Regions from separate parts of the Pseudomonas sp. GD03903 genome, predicted to be linked through region 2. Evidence: predicted binding sites of a transcription regulator. Region 2 holds the regulator's gene; each other region holds the start of a gene.
What was found. The regulator FliA, encoded in region 2, starts transcription of late flagellar genes. The targets are predictions, from matches to a motif close to CTAAAGTTTNNNNNNNNNNNGCCGNTAA.
Positions count from the first base shown of each region.

Region 1: the regulator FliA is predicted to act here: its motif matches at 4,521-4,548, upstream of N5C91_RS26040 (methyl-accepting chemotaxis protein).
Region 3: the regulator FliA is predicted to act here: its motif matches at 2,662-2,689, upstream of N5C91_RS12965 (methyl-accepting chemotaxis protein).

Region 1 covers NZ_JAOCBT010000022.1:35,723-41,914, reverse strand. The annotation lists gene N5C91_RS26055 (efflux RND transporter permease subunit) at 1-57, shown strand, start outside; gene N5C91_RS26050 (AdeC/AdeK/OprM family multidrug efflux complex outer membrane factor) at 59-1,516, shown strand; gene N5C91_RS26045 (UPF0158 family protein) at 1,941-2,369, opposite strand; gene N5C91_RS26040 (methyl-accepting chemotaxis protein) at 2,464-4,410, opposite strand; gene N5C91_RS26035 (methyl-accepting chemotaxis protein) at 4,779-6,192, opposite strand, start outside.
Region 2 covers NZ_JAOCBT010000015.1:54,226-60,417, forward strand. The annotation lists gene N5C91_RS21645 (chemotaxis protein CheA) at 1-532, opposite strand, end outside; gene N5C91_RS21650 (protein phosphatase CheZ) at 565-1,347, opposite strand; gene N5C91_RS21655 (chemotaxis response regulator CheY) at 1,367-1,741, opposite strand; gene fliA (RNA polymerase sigma factor FliA) at 1,940-2,689, opposite strand; gene fleN (flagellar synthesis regulator FleN) at 2,686-3,513, opposite strand; gene flhF (flagellar biosynthesis protein FlhF) at 3,678-4,988, opposite strand; gene flhA (flagellar biosynthesis protein FlhA) at 5,004-6,192, opposite strand, start outside.
Region 3 covers NZ_JAOCBT010000007.1:35,162-41,353, forward strand. The annotation lists gene mnmH (tRNA 2-selenouridine(34) synthase MnmH) at 1-129, shown strand, start outside; gene N5C91_RS12945 (GFA family protein) at 611-958, opposite strand; gene N5C91_RS12950 (hypothetical protein) at 1,110-1,388, shown strand; gene N5C91_RS12955 (flavin reductase family protein) at 1,466-2,074, shown strand; gene N5C91_RS12960 (hypothetical protein) at 2,099-2,473, opposite strand; gene N5C91_RS12965 (methyl-accepting chemotaxis protein) at 2,747-4,720, shown strand; gene N5C91_RS12970 (SulP family inorganic anion transporter) at 4,688-6,192, opposite strand, start outside.

The DNA.
Region 1 (6,192 bases), on a different contig from region 2:
ACCCTGTTCAAGGACAAGCAGTCCAAGGAACAGGAAGCCACCGAGAAGGGGCATTGATATGAGAAAGTCCTTACTGTCCCTTGCGATAGCCGCCGGTGTGTTGTCCGGCTGCTCGCTGATCCCCGACTACGAGCGCCCCGAGGCGCCCGTGGCCGCGGCTTACCCGCAGGGCAATGCCTACGATGCGGCGCAACCGGCCAACGCCGGCGCCGACATCGGCTGGCGCGAGTTCTTCAAGGACCCGCAACTGCAGCGACTGGTCGAAGTGTCGCTGGAAAACAACCGCGATCTGCGCGTCGCCGCGCTGAACATCGAAGCCTACCGGGCGCAGTACCGCATCCAGCGGGCCGACCTGTTCCCGGCGGTGGATGCCAGCTTCGACGGCTCGCGGCAGCGCCTGCCGGCGGACCTGTCGCAGACCGGCAGCTCGATGATCAGCAGTCAGTACGGCGCGACCGTTGGCGTAACCGCCTGGGAAGTCGACCTGTTCGGCCGCCTGCGCGCCCTGAGTGATCAGGCACTTGAGCAATACTTCGCGACCGAAGAGGCCCGCCGCAGCACTCAGACCAGCCTGGTGGCCAACGTTGCCAACGCCTACCTGACGCTGCGCGCCGACCAGGCGCAGCTGGAGCTGACTCGCAATACTCTGGGTACCTACCAGAAGAGCTACGACCTGACCCGCCGCAGTTATGAGGTGGGTGTCGCTTCGGCCCTGGATTTGCGCCAGTCGCAGACCCAGGTGGAAAGCGCGCGTGCGACGCTGGCGCAGTACACCCGCCTGGTTGCGCAGGACCAGAACGCCCTGGTGCTCCTGCTGGGCTCCGGCCTGCCGGGCGACATGCCCAAGGGGCGCGAGCTGTCCGACGAACTGCTGGCCACCGTGCCGGCCGGCCTGCCCTCCGACCTGCTGCAACGCCGCCCGGATATCCTCCAGGCGGAGCACCAGCTCAAGGCGGCCAACGCCAACATCGGCGCGGCGCGGGCGGCGTTCTTCCCGAACGTCAGCCTGACCGCTAACGCCGGCACCCTCAGCCCGGACCTCGGCGGCCTGTTCGACGGCGGTTCCGGCACCTGGCTGTTCAAGCCCTCGATCAGCCTGCCGATCTTCAACGCCGGCAGCCTGCGGGCGAGCCTGGACCTGGCCAAGGTGCAGAAGGACATCAACATCGCGCAGTACGAGAAAGCCATCCAGACGGCGTTCTCCGAGGTGGCTGATGGTCTTGCCGCCCGTGGCACCTTCAACGAGCAACTGCAGGCGCAGCGCGCGCTGGTGGACGCCAGCAGCGAGTACTACCGCCTGGCCGACAAGCGCTACCGCACCGGTGTGGACAACTACCTTACCCTGCTCGACGCGCAGCGTTCGCTGTTCAGTGCCCAGCAACAGCTGATCACCGACCGGCTCAACCAACTGACCAGCGAGGTCAACCTGTACAAGGCCCTCGGCGGCGGTTGGCAGGCCACGGCAGCCCAGGCCAAGCCGATCTCCAACGAGGCGCCGGAAGGCCGGTTGTTCTGATCGGAAACAACAAACGCCGCCCTTCGGGGCGGCGTTCTTGTTTGCGCGGGCAATTGGCTCGGGGGCTGGCCGATCGCGGACGAAGTCCGCTCCTACGTCACCGGTGAGCACGTCGCTTGGTCCGGGAGCAGGCCCCCTTGCGATCACGCCTGGGGGGCGATCCTGCGCTGTTGTGCCGGAGTGGGGGACAGTTCGCGAGCAAGCTCGCTCCTACAGGGCACGGAGTACCTGCTCTTCGTAGGAGCGAGCTTGCTCGCGAACCTGCGGATCAGAACATCGCGCTGTGGGTGGCCGGCTGGATATGGTTATCCACCAGCCAGTCCATCGGCGTTATGCACCCTACATTGTTGCGCGAGAGTTTGCGGCGCTTCTGCTGGGGCCGGCGTGCCCTTCGTAGGAGCGAGCTTGCTCGCGAACTTGCGGATCAAAGCATCGCGCTGCGCGTCGCCGGCTGGATCTGGTTGTCCGCCAGCCAATCCAGCGCGCACTCGCGCAGCCTTTCGCCCTGGTAGACATACCAGGCCTGTAGCAGCTCGGGATAACCCATCAGCACGTGGCGGAAGGCCTTGAACGGCTTGCGCCCTTCGATGGCGTTGGCCAGGGCGGAATAGGCGTGCGGCTCCGGCACTTCGCGGAGGAAGTCACGCATCAGGTCCAGTGACTGGCCGCTGCTCAGCGGTTCGATGGGCAGCAGACGCTCCGGCTCGCGGTGCAGCAATTCGGCGAGCTCCGGATCGGGGTCTTCTTCGGCAATCAGCAGCACCTGGCCGCTGAACAGATCGAGGTAGTGATCGATACCCTGGGTGTCGAGCGCGAAGGCGAGTTCGTCGAGGTCGATGGTCAGCGGGCGCATGGTCACTCTCCCTATATGGCGAGTGACCGATCCTACGCCATGCGCATGACAATTGTCCCGCCGGCCGGTGCGGGTGCACCGACCGACTGCCACCTCACAGGCGGAAGAGCCCCACCTGCAGTTGCAGCTCGTTGCCCAGGCGTGCCAATTCGGTGCTGGAACTGGCGGTCTGCTCGCTGGCGGCAGCGGACTGGTCGGCGATCTCGCGCACCTGTACCACGCTGCGGTTGATCTCTTCGGCGACGCTGCTCTGCTGTTCGGCGGCGGAAGCGATCTGCAGGTTCATGCCCTGGATGTCGGCCACGGTGCGGGCGATCACTGCCAGCGCATCGCCGGCGCGGCGGGTCAGTTCCACTGAACTGCCGGTCAGGCGGCGACTGTCGTCCATGCGCGTCACCGCCTCCTGGGCGCCGCGTTGCAGCCCCGCGATCAGACCCTCGATCTCGGCCGTGGAGGATTGGGTGCGCTGCGCCAGGCCGCGAACTTCGTCGGCGACCACGGCGAATCCGCGCCCGGCCTCGCCGGCACGGGCGGCTTCGATAGCGGCATTGAGCGCCAGCAGGTTGGTCTGTTCGGCCACCGATTTGATCACGTCGAGTACGCTGCCGATCTTCTCGCTTTCCTTGCGCAGCAACTCCATGGCCTCGGCGGAGCGATCCACCTCGGTGGCCAGGCGGTCGATCTGGGTCACCGCGTCCCGCACCACCTGGTCGCCCTGGCGCGTCTGCTGGTCGGCCTGTTGTGCGGCGGCGGAGGCCTGCTCGGCGTTGCGCGCGACTTCCTGCACGGTAGCGGCCATTTCATGGATGGCACTGGCAACCTGGTCGGTTTCCACGCGCTGGCTGTTGACCCCGGCGCGGGTCTGCTCGGTGACGGCGGAGAGTTCGTCAGCGGCGGTGGCCAACTGGCTGACGCTGCCGCCGATGTGGCCGAGTAGCTGCGACAGGTTCTCGCGCATGCGCAGCATCACCCGCTGCAACTGGCCCAGCTCGTCGCTGCGCTGCAGGTTGAGGTTACGGGAAAGGCCCTGGGACAGGTCGCCCTGGGCGATGCGCTCGGCCAGCTCCAGGGCCTCGTGCAGCGGACGGACGATCTGGCGATTGATGGCCCAGCCCGACAGCATGCCAAAAGCCAGGGCCAGCACGGCGATGAGGATCTGCCGGGTCTTGGCGGCGGCGGTCTCGGCATCGTTGCGTGCGAGAGTGTCGTCGTAGAGGTGGGTGGCGGCAGAGAGCAGCGCTTCGCTGGCGCCATTCAGGCCCTTGCGTGCCTGCTGGGTGGCGTTTACGCCGTCGCGGAAGTGCTCGATGCCGCTGCGGTAATTCTGCAGGCCATTCAGCGCGCTGTTCAGGCCGTCGGCAGCGATGGCCGGCAATTGGCTCTGCAGGGCGGAGCCGCCGTCGCGCAGCTTGTCGAAGGCGGCAAAGGCGGCCTGTTCGGCGCTGGCGGATTGCTCGAAGACATAGCCACGTACCTGGTAGCGCACCACCAGCAACTGCTGGTGCAACTGGCCGACGGCCTGGGCGCTGTGCAGCAACTGGCTGTCGCCGGGCTGCTCGGCGAGCAGGTCGAAGAGCTGCTTGTCCAGCGCTTCGAAGGCTTGCAGGGCGCTCTGCGCGCTACCCACCAGGGTGCTGCGGGCCTGGGTGCGCTGGTCCACGGCGCGGGTCAGGGCGTTGAAAGCTTCGCGGTATTCGCTCACCGCCTGGCGTGCGGCGTCCAATTGCCTGGCATCGATATCGCTGCCTTTCAGGCGCTGCTCGATCAGCTCCAGCATCTTCGTGCTGTGTTGCTCGACCTTCTCGGCCTGACTGCGGTCGCCGCCCAGCTCGAACTGCAGGCGCGCGAGGTTGGCCTGCTGGCTGAGGTCGTTGAGCTCGGTGATGGTCGCCATCTGCTCACCGCGCCCTGCCTGGTTGTCCAGGCTGCTCAGGCCGCTGAGCAGCACCAGCAGCGTGAGAAAGAGGAGGATGCCGAAGCCCACCACCAGCTTCAGGCTGACGTTCAGGCGTCCCAGCTGTACTACTAGCCAATCGTACATGTCGAACACTCCAGGCAGGCGTCGCCACGGGATCGACGGCCCGTGGCAGGCAACAACAAAAGATCGGAGGCGAGGCGGAATTATCGGGACGCATCTTCGTGCGTCAGAGGCTATCGGCCGCGAGAAGGGAAACTGAAGGCGGGAATTTGTCGCGTCATATCTGACGCGGCCGCGCTCCGGGCGAGCTTTCGTAGGATGGCGTGGAGCGCAGCGATACCCATCGCAGGCGTCGTCGATGGGTGATGGGTATCGCAAGCTCCACCCATCCTACGGGATGGCGCTGCGCGAGGGTTCGGCAGGCGCAGACGTATCGACTGACCATGAAAAAGGCCCGCATTGCGCGGGCCTCTTTCATTGCAGGGTGCAAATCAGACGCGGAAGCGGCTGACCAGCACTTGCAGCTCATTGCCCAGGCGCGCCAGCTCGACGCTGGAAGCGGCGGTTTCCTCGCTGGCGGCAGCAGTCTGTTCGGAGATGTCGCGCACGTTCATCACGCTGCGGTTGATCTCCTCGGCCACGGCGCTCTGCTGCTCGGAGGCGGCGGCGATCTGCTGGTTCATCGACTGGATGGTCGACACGGTGCGGGTGATCGCGCCCAGGCGCTCACCGGCGCGGCGGGTCAGGTCGACAGTGCTGACGGTCAGGTCGCGGCTGGTTTCCATCATCTGCACGGCCTGCTGGGTGCCGCTCTGCAGGCCGGCGATCAGTTCCTCGATCTCTTCGGTGGAGGACTGGGTGCGCTGCGCCAGGCCGCGCACCTCGTCGGCCACCACGGCGAAGCCACGCCCGGCGTCGCCCGCGCGGGCGGCCTCGATGGCGGCGTTGAGCGCCAGCAGGTTGGTCTGCTCGGCTACCGCCTTGATCACGTCCAGCACGCTGCCGATCTTCTCACTCTCACGCTTGAGCTTGAGCACCGACTCGTTGGTGCGGCTGACTTCGCCAGCCAGGCGGTCCATCTGGTTCACTGCTTCGTTCACCGCACCTTCGCCGTCGCGGGCCTGGCGGTCGGCAGCGGAGGCGGCCTCGGAGGCTTCCTCGGCGTTGCGCGCGACTTCCTGCACGGTGGCGGCCATCTCGTTCATCGCGGTGGCGACCTGGTCGGTCTCGGTCTTCTGGTTGTTGACCCCGGCGCTGGTCTGCTCGGTCACCGCGGACAGTTCCTCGGCGGCGCTGGCGATCTGCGTCACGCCATCGTGGATGCGGCCGATCAGCTCGCGCAGGGACAGGTTCATGCGCTGCATGCTCTTCTGCAGCTGGCCCAGCTCGTCGTGGCGGGTGGTCGGGATATCCCGGCTGAGGTCGCCGTCGGCGATGCGCTCGGCGTGGCCCAGTACGTCACGCAGCGGATTGACGATCTGCACGGTGATGATCCAGGCGGCGATGCTGCCCAGCACCAGGGCGATCAGCGTGGCCAGGCCCAGCAGGGTCTTGGCCTGGGCGACGCCGGCGTCGCGCTTGGCGGTCTGGGTAGCGGTCAGCTCGTTGCTCAGCTTCTCGATCTGCTGGCCGCTGTCGCGCATACGGTCGCGGGCGGCCTGGCTGTCGTTGACCTCGTTGCGGTAGTTGGTCAGCGCGTTGCGGTAGGTCTCCAACGCATCGAGGGTGGCGCGGAATTCTCCGTTGAGTTCGGCCGGCGAGGTACTCATGTCGCTCTTCACGCCGTCGATCAGCTTCTGCAGGGCAGAGAAGGCCGGTTGCTCCAGGTTCTGTGCGTCGGTGCTGGTGTAGGCCATCACCTGCAGGCGCGCCTGCATGACGGCGCGGCCAATGCCGGCGAGGTCC
Region 2 (6,192 bases):
CGGCAGCGGGTTCGAGGGCATCCATCAGTTGCTCGAACTCGGCGTCGGTGATGTCGCCATACGCCGCAGGAGCCGCCGGGGCCTCTGGCGCAACGGGTTCGGCAACGACCGGGGCGGGAGCCGGAGCTTCGGCGGGAGCAGCGTTCGGGTCAGCCAGACGCGACAGCGCGGCCAACAGCTCGGGAGTGGCCGGGGTCGGCTCCTGCGCGTCACGCACCTGCTGGAACATGACGTTGACGGTATCCAGCGCCTGCAGCATCACGTCCATCAGCTCGGCATCCACGCGGCGTTCGCCCTTGCGCAGCATGTCGAAGACGTTCTCGGCGATGTGGCAGCACTCCACCAGCGCGTTCAGCTGGAGGAAGCCCGCCCCACCCTTGACGGTGTGGAAGCCACGGAAGATGGCATTGAGCAGGTCCATGTCTTCCGGGCGGCTTTCCAGCTCGACCAGTTGTTCGGACAGTAGCTCGAGGATCTCGCCGGCCTCCACCAGGAAGTCCTGGAGGATTTCGTCATCGGCGTCGAAGCTCATTCGGGTGCTCCCTCTACAGCGTCAGCGGACGCTTAAAAACCAAGGCTGGACAACAGATCGTCGACATCGTCCTGACCGGACACGACGTCCTTTCTTGTATCGGCAGCAATCTGCGGACCTTCACCCTTGGACGATCTTTCTTTTTCCACCGCGTCGCGCATGCCGTCGTGGTCATGCTCGATGCCGGCGTAGCGATCGACCTGCCCCGCCATCCAGACCAGCTTGACCAGGTTCGATTCGACCTCGGTCACCAGCTTGGTGACGCGCTTGATCACCTGCCCGGTAAGGTCCTGGAAGTCCTGCGCCAGCAGGATGTCGTTCAGGTGCGCGGAAAGCTTGCGGCTGTCCTGGGCGCTGAGGTAGAGGAACTGCTCGACGCGCTTGGCCAGGTCACGGAAGGCCTCGGGGCCCAGCTCGCGGCGCATGAAGCGCGACCAGTCTTCCTGCAGCTCCTTGGCCTGGGTCTCGATGTGCATCACCACCGGCGTGCACTCTTCCACCAGATCCATGGTGCGATTGGCCGCTTTCTCGGTCATCGTCACCACGTAGGACAGGCGATCAGTCGCGTCAGCGATCTGCGAAACTTCCTGGGCGCGGGGGGAACTGGGGTCGATCTGGAAGTTGACGATGGCGTTGTGCAGCTCACGGGTGAGCTTGCCCACTTCCTGGTAAAGACCGCGATCGCGCGCCTGGTTGAGCTCGGAGATCAGTTGCACGGCAGTCTGGACTTCGCCGCGTTCGAGGCAGTCGACCAATTCGCGCGCGTGTTTTTTCAGGGTCGACTCGAAGTCACCCGCGGATTCGTTGAAATCCATGACGCCCTCTTGGCCAGCCTCAGCTGCCGACCCGCTCGAAAATCTTCTCGATCTTTTCTTTCAGCACCTGGGCGGTGAAAGGCTTGACCACATAGCCGTTGACCCCGGCCTGGGCAGCTTCGATGATCTGGTCGCGCTTGGCTTCGGCGGTGACCATCAGAACCGGCAGGTGCTTCAGGCGCTCGTCGGCGCGGACCGCACGCAGCAGGTCGATGCCGGTCATGCCGGGCATGTTCCAGTCGGTCACGAGGAAGTCGAAGTTGCCGCTGTGCAGCATCGGCAGCGCAGTGGTGCCGTCATCGGCTTCTGCGGTGTTGGTGAACCCCAGGTCCCGCAGGAGGTTCTTGATGATGCGCCTCATCGTGGAAAAGTCGTCCACGATGAGAATTTTCATGTTCTTGTCCAAACCTGCCTCCATCGATACCAAACGCGCCCTGGCGGGCGTGCCGTCAATTCATTGAACGCCGAGCGCTCTTTGCTGTGGGCGCGTCAAGGGAACGTCACCCAAAAAATTCGTAAGCCTCTAACTTGCCGAAGGAAAATACCTTCAGCCTTTTCGCTAGGAACAAGCAGGCGCGAAACTACCCGATGCTCAGCGAGCGCGCCACTCCGCCAGTCGCGAACGCAGGCGCGCGGCGCACTGGCTGTGCAGCTGGCTGACGCGCGATTCGCTGACGCCCAGCACCTCGCCGATCTCCTTGAGGTTGAGTTCCTCGTCGTAGTACAGGGCCAGCACCAGCCGCTCGCGCTCGGGCAGCTTGGTGATGGCATCGGCCAGGGCCGCCTGGAAGCGTTCATCTTCCAGCCCGTGGGACGGCTCGTTGTCGTGGTGCGAAGCGTCTTCGGCAAGGCCGCTACCCTGTTCACCGTCCTGCAACATGTCATCGAAGCTGTACAGACGGCTGCCCTGGGTGTCGCTGAGGATGCCGTAATAATCTTCGAGGCTCATATTGAGTTCGGCAGCAACCTCCTGATCTTTAGCGTCGCGTCCGGTGCGCGCCTCGACGGCACGGATGGCGTCACTGACCATGCGGGTGTTGCGGTGCACCGAACGCGGGGCCCAGTCGCCCTTGCGCACTTCGTCGAGCATGGCGCCGCGGATGCGGATGCCGGCGTAGGTTTCGAAGCTCGCGCCCTTGCCCGAATCGTATTTCTTCGCTGCCTCCAGCAGGCCGATCATGCCGGCCTGCATCAGGTCCTCCACCTGCACGCTGGCCGGCAGGCGGCCCAGCAGGTGGTAGGCGATGCGCTTGACCAGCGGGGCGTGTCGCTGGATCAGCAGTTCCTGGGAGTTGTGCGCCTGTGCCTTGCTGTACATACGCGCTCCGGAGGCCGCGATCATACGGCCGAACCCGTGGGATGTTGCACCAGGCGCTCGACGAAGAACTCCAGGTGCCCTCGTGGGTTGGCCGGCAGCGGCCAGCTGTCGACCTTCTGCGCCACCGCACGGAAGGCCAGGGACGCCTTGCTGCGCGGGAACGCCTCATACACCGAGCGCTGCTTCTGCACCGCCTTGCGCACCGACTCGTCGTAGGGGATGGCGCCGACGTACTGCAGCGCCACGTCGAGGAAGCGGTCGGTGACCTTGGTCAGCTTGGCGAACAGGTTGCGCCCCTCCTGGGGGCTGTGCGCCATGTTTGCCAGTACGCGGAAACGGGTCATGCCGTAGTCGCGATTGAGCAGCTTGATCAAAGCGTAGGCATCGGTGATGGACGTGGGTTCATCACAGACGACCAGCAGCACTTCCTGGGCAGCGCGGACGAAGCTCACCACCGAGTCGCCGATGCCGGCGGCGGTGTCCACCACCAGCACGTCGATGTTGTCGCTGATGTCGCTGAACGCCTGGATCAGCCCGGCATGCTGCATCGGCGTGAGGTGCACCATGCTCTGGGTGCCCGAGGCCGCGGGGACGATGCGGATGCCGCCGGGCCCCTGGAGGATCACGTCGCGCAGGTCGCATTCGCCTTCGATCACGTCGGCCAGCGTGCGCTTGGGCGACAGACCCAGCAGCACGTCGACGTTGGCCAGGCCCAGGTCGGCGTCCAGCAGCATGACGCGGCGGCCCAGATCGGCCAGCGCCAGCGACAGATTCACCGACACATTGGTCTTGCCCACGCCACCCTTGCCACCGGTGACTGCGATTACCTGAACCGGATGCATACCCATATCAATACCTTGTCTCGTCGTTCGACCGTTGCGCATCAAACGCTTCGGCTAATCCGGCTGCGGTGCTCCACCGCCTCCGGTGCTCGCGGATCGTCTAGCAGAGCATCCGCATCGCTTGGGCGGCTCAACCGGCCACCCCACGCCCCACCCGGGGCTCACAATCTTCAGCTGGCGCGACGCACCGGCTGCTGGTAAAGGCCGGCGAACATGTCGGCCATGGCGTCTTCACTGGGCTCTTCCGGCGACTGCAGGCTCACCGCACGGCTGACCAGTTGGTGCGCGCGTGCCACTTGCAGGTCATCCGGAATCTTCGGTCCATCAGCCAGATAGGCTACCGGGAGATGCTGGCTGATAGCCAGAGCCAGAGCTTCGCCGAGGCTTCCCGCTTCGTCCAGCTTGGTCAGGATGCACCCGGCCAGCCCACAGGAACGATAGTTCTGCCAGGCGGCCTTGAGCACCTGGGCCTGGCTGGTCGCGGCCAGCACCAGGTAATTCTTCACGTTCAGGCTCAGCGACGACAGCGCTTCGAGCTGCATGCGCAGCGCCGGATCGGTGGCCGGCAGGCCTGCGGTGTCGATCAGCACCAGACGCTTGCGCGCCAGCGGGGCCATGGCCTGGATCAGCGACTGGCCCGGATCGACCAGGGTCACCGGCACGTTGAGGATACGGCCCAGGGTCTTGATCTGCTCCTGCGCGCCGATGCGGAAGCTGTCCATCGACACCAGGGCGATGCTCTGCGCGCCGTACTTCAGCACGTAGCGGGCGGCGAGCTTGGCCAGGGTGGTGGTCTTGCCCATGCCGGCCGGGCCGACCAGGGCAATCACGCCGCCCTGCTCCAGCAGGTCGGTTTCCGGGGTGTTGATCGAGCGCGCCAGGTGCGCCAGCAGCATGCGCCAGGCCTGCTTCGGATCGGCGATGGAGGCCACGCGCTCCAGCAGGCTGCGCGACAGGTCGGCCGGCAGGCCCATGCGCTGCAGGCGACGCCACAGGTTGGCCTGTTTCGGACGCTGGTTCTGCAATTGGTTCCAGGCGATCGAGCCAAGCTGCACTTCGATCAGCTCGCGCAGGCCGTTGAGTTCGAAGCGCATGGCTTCCAGGGCCTGCTGGCCGACACTGGCCGCCGCCGGGGCGACGGGCGCGGCCATGGCTTCGGCCAGGGTCTCGGCAGCGCTGCGCCGTGGCTTCTCGGTGCCGTACATTTGACGGTCCTTGCGCACGCCATCGCTCGCGCGGGTCGGTGCCGACAGATCGGCCTTGGCCTGGGCGATCTTCGCCTGGGTCTTGCGCAGCTCGGCTTCCAGCGCCGGGTTCGGCTTGCTGGCCGCCACCGGGGCCTGGTAATCCAGCGCCGCGGTCAGCTCCACGCCGCCGGCGACACGGCGATTGCCGATGATCGCGGCGTCCGGGCCCAGCTCGTCACGCACCAGTTTCATGGCCTGACGCATATCAGCGGCGAAGAAGCGTTTTACCTGCATGGCCTGCGACCTCAATCAATTCTGCCCAACGGTGGCAACAATCGTGACTTGTTTGTTGTCCGGGATTTCCTGGTACGCCAGCACGTGCATGGTGGGGACCGCCATCCGCGCGAATCGGGACATCATCGCGCGGACCGGGCCGGCCACCAGCAGGATCGCCGGCTTGCCAAGCATCTCCTGGCGCTGCGCCGCTTCGATCATCGAGCGTTGCAGCTTTTCGGCCATTCCGGGCTCCAGCAACATACCGTCTTCGGAGCCCTGTCCGGCCTTCTGAAGACTATTGAGCAATATCTGTTCCAACCTCGGTTCCAGAGTGATCACAGGCAGCTCCGGCTCTAGTCCCACAATGGTTTGCACGATTGCGCGGGACAGCGCGACGCGTACCGCCGCCACCATTGCGGCGGGATCTTGACTCTTCACCGCGACGTTGGCGATGGCTTCGGCGATGGTACGGATGTCACGCACCGGCACCTGCTCCTGCAGCAGCGCCTGCAGCACCTTGAGCAGGGTCGACAGGGAAATCATCCCCGGCACCAGCTCCTCGGCGAGCTTGGGCGAGGTCTTGGCCAGCAGTTGCATCAACTGCTGGACTTCCTCGTGGCCGAGCAGCTCGTGGGCATGCTTGTGCAGCACCTGGTTCAGATGGGTGGCGACCACGGTACTGGCGTCCACCACGGTGTAGCCCAGGGACTGCGCCTGATCACGCTGCGAGGCCTCGATCCAGACGGCTTCCAGACCGAACGCCGGGTCCTTGCCGGCGATGCCGTTGAGGGTGCCGAACACCTGGCCGGGGTTGATGGCGAGGTCGCGGTCCGGGTAGATCTCGGCTTCCGCCACGCTGACGCCCATGAGCGTCAGGCGATAGGCGTTGGGCAGCAGGTCGAGGTTGTCGCGGATGTGCACCGACGGCATGAGGAAGCCCAGATCCTGGGACAGCTTCTTGCGTACGCCCTTGATCCGCGCCAGCAACTGGCCGCCCTGGTTGCGGTCCACCAGCGGAATCAGGCGGTAGCCGACTTCCAGGCCGACCATGTCGACCGGTGTCACGTCGTCCCAGCCCAGCTCCTTGGTCTGCTCGGCGCGCTGCGCCGGCAGCAGCTCCTGCTGGCTCTGCGCTTCCTGCTCGGCCTTCTGGCTGGCCTGGCGCTGGCGGTGCCAGATCAGGTAGGCGCCGGCGGCAGCCAGGCCACCCAGGCCGATGAAG
Region 3 (6,192 bases), on a different contig from region 2:
GAGGGCCTGCTGGGCGAATACTACGATCCGATGTATGCCTTCCAGCGCGAGAGCAAGGGCGAACGCGTGGAGTTCCGCGGAACACAGGACGAAGTAATGGAGTACCTGCGCTTCCGCGCGGAGCGGTAATCGGCTCTTTGTAGGAGCGAGCTTGCTCGCGAGCCGCCTCGCCGTGGGGGTTGTTCGCGAGCAAGCTCGCTCCTACGAAAAGAACGGCGCAGGCCAGTGGTGGCGGACCCCGCCCCGATGTCTTCAACCTGGCTGCGCCGTTATGGCATCGGCGCATAATCCGTTCCGGGTTATGCGCCCTACATACTTGCACCGGCGCCACAATGGAGCATTACCGTAGGTGCGATACCCATGCTGCTGTCTGCGCATCAGAACGATGGGTATCGCTGCGCTCCACACCATCCTACGCAAGCGTTCGCCGGAAAGGGTGGCGGAGCTTCGTAGGGCTCTTTGTAGGAGCGAGCTTGCTCGCGAACCCGTTGGAATCGGTACGACGCTGGGCCAATCGCGGACGGAGTCCGCTCCTACGCACATGCGGGACCTTGTGTAGGAGCGGACTCCGTCCGCGATGTCGTCAGGCCCGCAGGGGAGCAGGCATTTCTCACCGGCTCTTGCCGTCGTACTCCGTCACCGTCAGCCCCGCCAGCTCCACGCCCGGCAGGCAGCGCACATTGATCGCCGCCATCGGCGTGCCGTCCGGCGCGCTGGCGTAGGCCAGGGGAGCGCAGCCGCAGGTGGGGCAGAAGCGATGTTCGATGCGGTGGGTGTTGAACGTGTAGGTGCTCATCGCACTCTCGGGAGTCGTCAGCTTCAGCTTGCCGCGCGGCACGAACCACAGCAGCGAACCCTTGCGTCGGCAGATCGAGCAGTTGCATGACACGACTTCACCGACATCCCCTTCCACTTCGAACGCGATCTGCCCGCAATGGCAGCTGCCCTGGTGCACCATGATCCGTCTCCTTCTCGGGATATCCCGTGGGCAATCAGTGTAGTAGTCGCTTGAATGCCATCCGTCCGATGGCATACTGCGGCGCCGTCCGGCAGGCCTCTGCGCCGCGTTCTAAGCTGGAACCATTCCGAACACCCGCAGGAGTTTCGTCATGCCGCGCATTCCCCTGATCATCGCCCTGTTGCTGGCCGTCGCTGGCTGCTCGGGCAAGACCGTCAACCGCGACAGCTGCGCCAACGAGCTGAACGCCGCCTGGCACGAACTGGACCTGGCCAAGGCCGAAGGTTTCGCCGGCACCGTCAGCTACTCCAAGGCCCTGGGCCTGCTCACCGCCGCCAAGACTCAGCAGCAGGTCGAGGCCTACGACGGATGCTCGGACAAGGCCAGCCGCGCGCGCTTCTACATCAAGGAATCCCGCGCCGGCCGTTGAGCCGCGCGCAGCCGGGCCGCCGGGAGCGGCCCCGCGACTTCCCATTGCATCGCCCATCGCCCTGTCCGGACTTGCCCATGCAACTCGACTTCACCCAACTGTCCAAGGCCGAGGCCTATCGCTGGCTGGCCTCCACTGTCACGCCGCGGCCGATCGCCTGGGTCTCCACGTTGTCCGCGGACGGCCAGAGCAACCTCGCGCCGTTCAGCTTCTTCCAGGTCATCAGCGATTCGCCGCCGACCCTGCTGGTCAACACCAGCGTGCGCGACGACGGTAGCGTCAAGGACACCCTGCGCAACGTGCGCGAGACCGGTGAGCTGGTCATTCACCTGGTCAGCGCCGCCCAGGCCGAGCAGATGAACGCCACGGCCGCCTGGCTGCCCCACGGTGTCAGTGAGATCGAGCACGCCGGCATCGCCTCCGTGCCCAGCGAGCGCGTGGCGCCGCCGCGGGTGGCTGGCGCGCCGGTGGCCTTCGAGTGCCAGTTGGCGGAAATCCTGCCGTACCCGGCGGAAAACCCCTCCAGCATGCTGATCTTCGCCCGTGTGCTGCTGGCGCATATCGATGAATCGGTGATGCACGACGAGCGTCATGTCGACCCGGTGAAGCTGGACCTGGTGGGTCGTCTGGGCGGCACCCAGTACAGCTATACCCGTGACACCTTCAGCATGATTCGCCCCAGGTAGGTGCTGGCGCCTGGCGCAGTGCTGTCAGGTGAACTCCAGCTCCAGGCCAAGCTGCCAATCGATGCCGCCCATGCGCGCCACGTCCAGCCGCTCGCCAAGGCTGAAGAGTTCCGAGAGCAAAGCGTCGCGATGGGGGTATTGCTGCGCGCTGCCGTGAACCAGGCGGACGATGTCATGCACCATCTGCCAGCCGGTCTGGGCATCGAACCAGCAGTCCAGCCATTCGTCCCTGGCCTCGTCGTAGGCCTGCGGGTAGACGAACTCACGGATCGGCAGGTTGCCGCGAGCCAGCAGCAACGGATCGAGGCGCCGTTGCTCGCGGTACAGCTCCGGCAGGCACAGTGTGTCGGCGTATCCTGCCAGAGGGCGCTGCAGGACCAGTTGGTAGTAGGCGTTCATCCGCAACCAGGAGTGGAAAGTCAGGTGCCGGAATCTGCACGGTCGGAGCGCTAGGTCGCTGTCGGCGAGTTCCGTAACCGTGTCAGGAAAGTCCTGTTCAGTGTTCTGGATGCGACCTTCACGTATCTCTCCGCAGCATCACCGTGCCATCACCGTCTCGCCCTCTATCCAGCCAGCGGGCGGCGCTCCTAATGTTCCGCCCAAAAGCAGCGATAACGATCAGGAGACCTTCGAGGATTTCCTGAAACGCCATTGCGGATGGGGGGAGATGCCATGGTTGCCTTCGTGCAGCGTCGTCTGGCCGACATGGGTACGGCGAAGAAACTGGCCATCGGCTTCGGCCTGGTGCTATTGCTCACCACCCTGGTGGCGGTGATCGGCGTTACTTCGCTGCGGGGCATTGCCCAGCGCTTTGACCTGCTCGGCGACATGTCGACCATCAACCGCGAGTTGCTGGAGATGCGCCAGAGCGAGAAGGACTTTGTGATCGACGCCAGCGATGCTTCCGCCAAGCGTCTGCGCGAGCACGCCGGCAACCTCGGCGAAGCGGTGGCGCGGCTCAAGGCGCAGCCGCAGCAGGCAACGGCCATGGCCGGCGTGGAGCAGGGTGTCGCCGACTACCTGGCGGCTTTCGCCAGTTTCGAGAAATCCAGCAAGAGCCGACGCCTGTCGCTGGACGCCGCCACCTGGTCGGTGAACGGCGCCTCCAACAGCCTGGACATCCTGCAGTCGAGCCTGGCCGACGACGGCGCCTACGAACTCAAGGAATCCCAGGGCCAGAAGGGCGAGGAACTGCTGCAGCAGGCCGCCCAGGTCAGCCAGCTCTATCGTCTGGTGCTGCAGGGCCTGAACGAGGCACGCTCGCGCCTGGAGGCCGGCAGCGACGCGAAGGAGGGCAGCGCCGAGAAGGCCGAGGTGGGGCGCATCAAGTCCGCCGCCGAGGCGCTGGAGCTGTCCGCGAAGCTGCAGGAGGTTATCACCGACCCGACCTATGTTTCGGTGCTCAAGGACGTCATCACCAACATCAACGCCTTCGTCGAGAAGCTCGACGAATACACCGCCAGCCTCGAGCAGGAAAAACAGGTCCACGCGCAGATGAACGAGCGCGCGGCCCAGGTCATGCAGCAGGTCGACGACGCCTACTCCGCTCAGCGTGCGGCCATGCAGAAGCAGTTGCGCACCAACACGCTGCTGATCGTCGCTTCGGCGGCGCTGGCGCTGCTGGTGGGCGCGCTGGCTTCGTTGCTGATCACCTGGATGATCGTGCGCCCGCTGCGCCAGGTCATCGGCATGGCCAGCCGCATCGCCGAGGGGGACCTGAGCGTCAGTATCGACGTGCGCCGCAAGGACGAGGTTGGTCAACTGATGGGGGCGGTGGGCAGCATGGCCGACAGCCTGCGCGGCATCGTCAGCCGGCTCAGCGCGGGCGTCGGGCAGATCACCGCCTCGGCGCAGGCGCTGTCCAGTGTCACCGAGCGTACCCAGCATGGGGTGAACTCGCAGAAGGCCGAGACCGACCAGGTCGCCACGGCGATGAACCAGATGGCCGCCACCGTTCACGACGTCGCGCGCAACGCCGAGGAAGCCGCCAGTTCCGCCGAACAGGCCGACGGCAAGGTCGCCAGCGGGCAGGACGTGGTACGCCAGACCCTCGGCCGCATCGAGCAGCTGGCCGAAGCCGTGCGTGCCGCCACGCAGAGCATCGAGCAACTGGGCCGCGAGAGCCAGAGCATTGGCAGCGTGCTGGACGTGATCAAGAACGTCGCCGAGCAGACCAACCTGCTGGCGCTCAACGCGGCCATCGAGGCGGCGCGGGCGGGGGAGCAGGGCCGGGGCTTTGCCGTGGTGGCCGACGAAGTGCGGGCGCTGGCGCGGCGCACCCAGCAGTCCACCGCCGAGATCGAGACGCTGATCGCTGCCCTGCAGAGTGGTGCGAATACGTCGGTGCAGCGCATGCAGCGCAGTCACGCGCTGGTGGAGATGACCGTGGGCGACGCGGTGCAGACTGAGGCCGCGCTGGGCAACATCGCCTCGGCGGTGGCGGTGATCCACCAGATGAACCAGCAGATCGCCGCCGCCTCCGAGCAGCAGAGCGCGGTGGCCGAGGAGATCAGCCGCAGCGTCACCAGCATCCGCGGCATTGCCGACGAATCGGCGCAGGCCATGCAGTCCACGGCGTCTTCCAGCGTCGAGCTGGCGCAGCTCAGCCGCGAACTACAAGGGCTGGTCGGGCAGTTCCGGCTGTGATGCCACTGCGGTGCGCCCGGCGGCTTCCTGCTCGCGCTTGCGCTGCTGGTGCCAGCGCCGGTAGGCGTTGACGCCCGCGCGCACCGAGCTGAACACCAGCGGCGGTTTTATCTCGCCGAGCAGTTGCGAACGCTTGAGCAGGCCCAGCGTCTCGCCGGTGACCCGCGCCAATGACAGGTGCACGCCCTGGGCGTCGAGGGTCTGCTGCACCTCGCGCAGCGTCGTCAGGCCGCTGATATCCAGGTTGAGGATACCTTCGGCATTGAGCAGCACGGCGCGGGCATGCGGCGTCCGGGCTACCACCTCGAGGATGCGCTGCTTGAAGTAGTCGGCATTGAAGAACAGGATCGGCGCGTCGAAGCGGTAGATCACCAGCCCCGGCAAGGTGCGTGCGTTGGGGTACTGCTCGATCTCCACCTGGCCGTCGATGCCGTGCACCCAGCCCATCACCGCGTCGTGCGGGCGATAGGTGAGATAGAGCAGCCGCAGCAGGGCCAGCATGATGGCGACGAAGATGCCCGGCAGCACGCCAACGCTGAGCACGCCGACCGTGGTCAGTACGCACAGGCCGAACTCGAACCGGCTCAGCGCCCAGAAACCGCGCAGCGCGCGGAAGTCGATCAGGCCCCAGCCGGCCATCAGCAGCACCGCGCCCAGCGCTGGCATTGGCACCCAGCCTAGCGGCTTGCTGAACAGCAGCAGAACCAGGCCGATCACCAGCGCGGCGACTATGCCGACCATCTGGCTCTTGCCGCCGACCATGTCGTTCACCGCGGTACGCGAGTCGGCGCCGCTGATGACGAAGCCCTGGGATATCCCCGCGCCGATGTTGGCCATGCCCAGCGCCATGAACTCGTGGTTGGCGTCGATGGCGTAGCCGTGGCGGGCGGCGAAGCTGCGCGCGGTGAGCATGGCGCTGCAGAAGCTGACGATGGTGATGCCCATGGCGTCGCGGAACAGGCTGCCGGCCTCCTCGACGCTGGTCTTCGGCCAGCTCAGGTGCGGCAGGCCTTGCGGCACTTCGCCGAGCAACTTGATGCCGTATTGGTCCAGGCCGAACAGGGCCGCGATGACCGAGGCGAATAACACGCCCACCAGGGCTCCGGGAATCTTCGGGTAGCGTCGCGGCAGCAGGATCATCAGCACCAGGGTGCCGACGCCCAGTGCCAGCGTCGGCAGGTGCGTATCGGCGAGGTTGCGCGCCAGCGCGATCAGGCCACGAACAAAGCCGCTGGTTTCGCTGTGGTAGCCAAGGATCTTGCCCAGCTGTCCGGCGATCAGGCTCAGGCCGATGCCGTTGAGGTAACCCACCAGGGTTGGCCGCGAGAGGAAGCTGGCGACGAAACCGGCGCGGGCGAAGCCGGCGGCGATGGACAGGATGCCCACCAGCACCGCGACGATCATTGACAACTGCAGCAGCCGCTCCGGGTTGCCTGCCGCCAGCGGCGTGATGGCCGCCGCGACCATCGCGG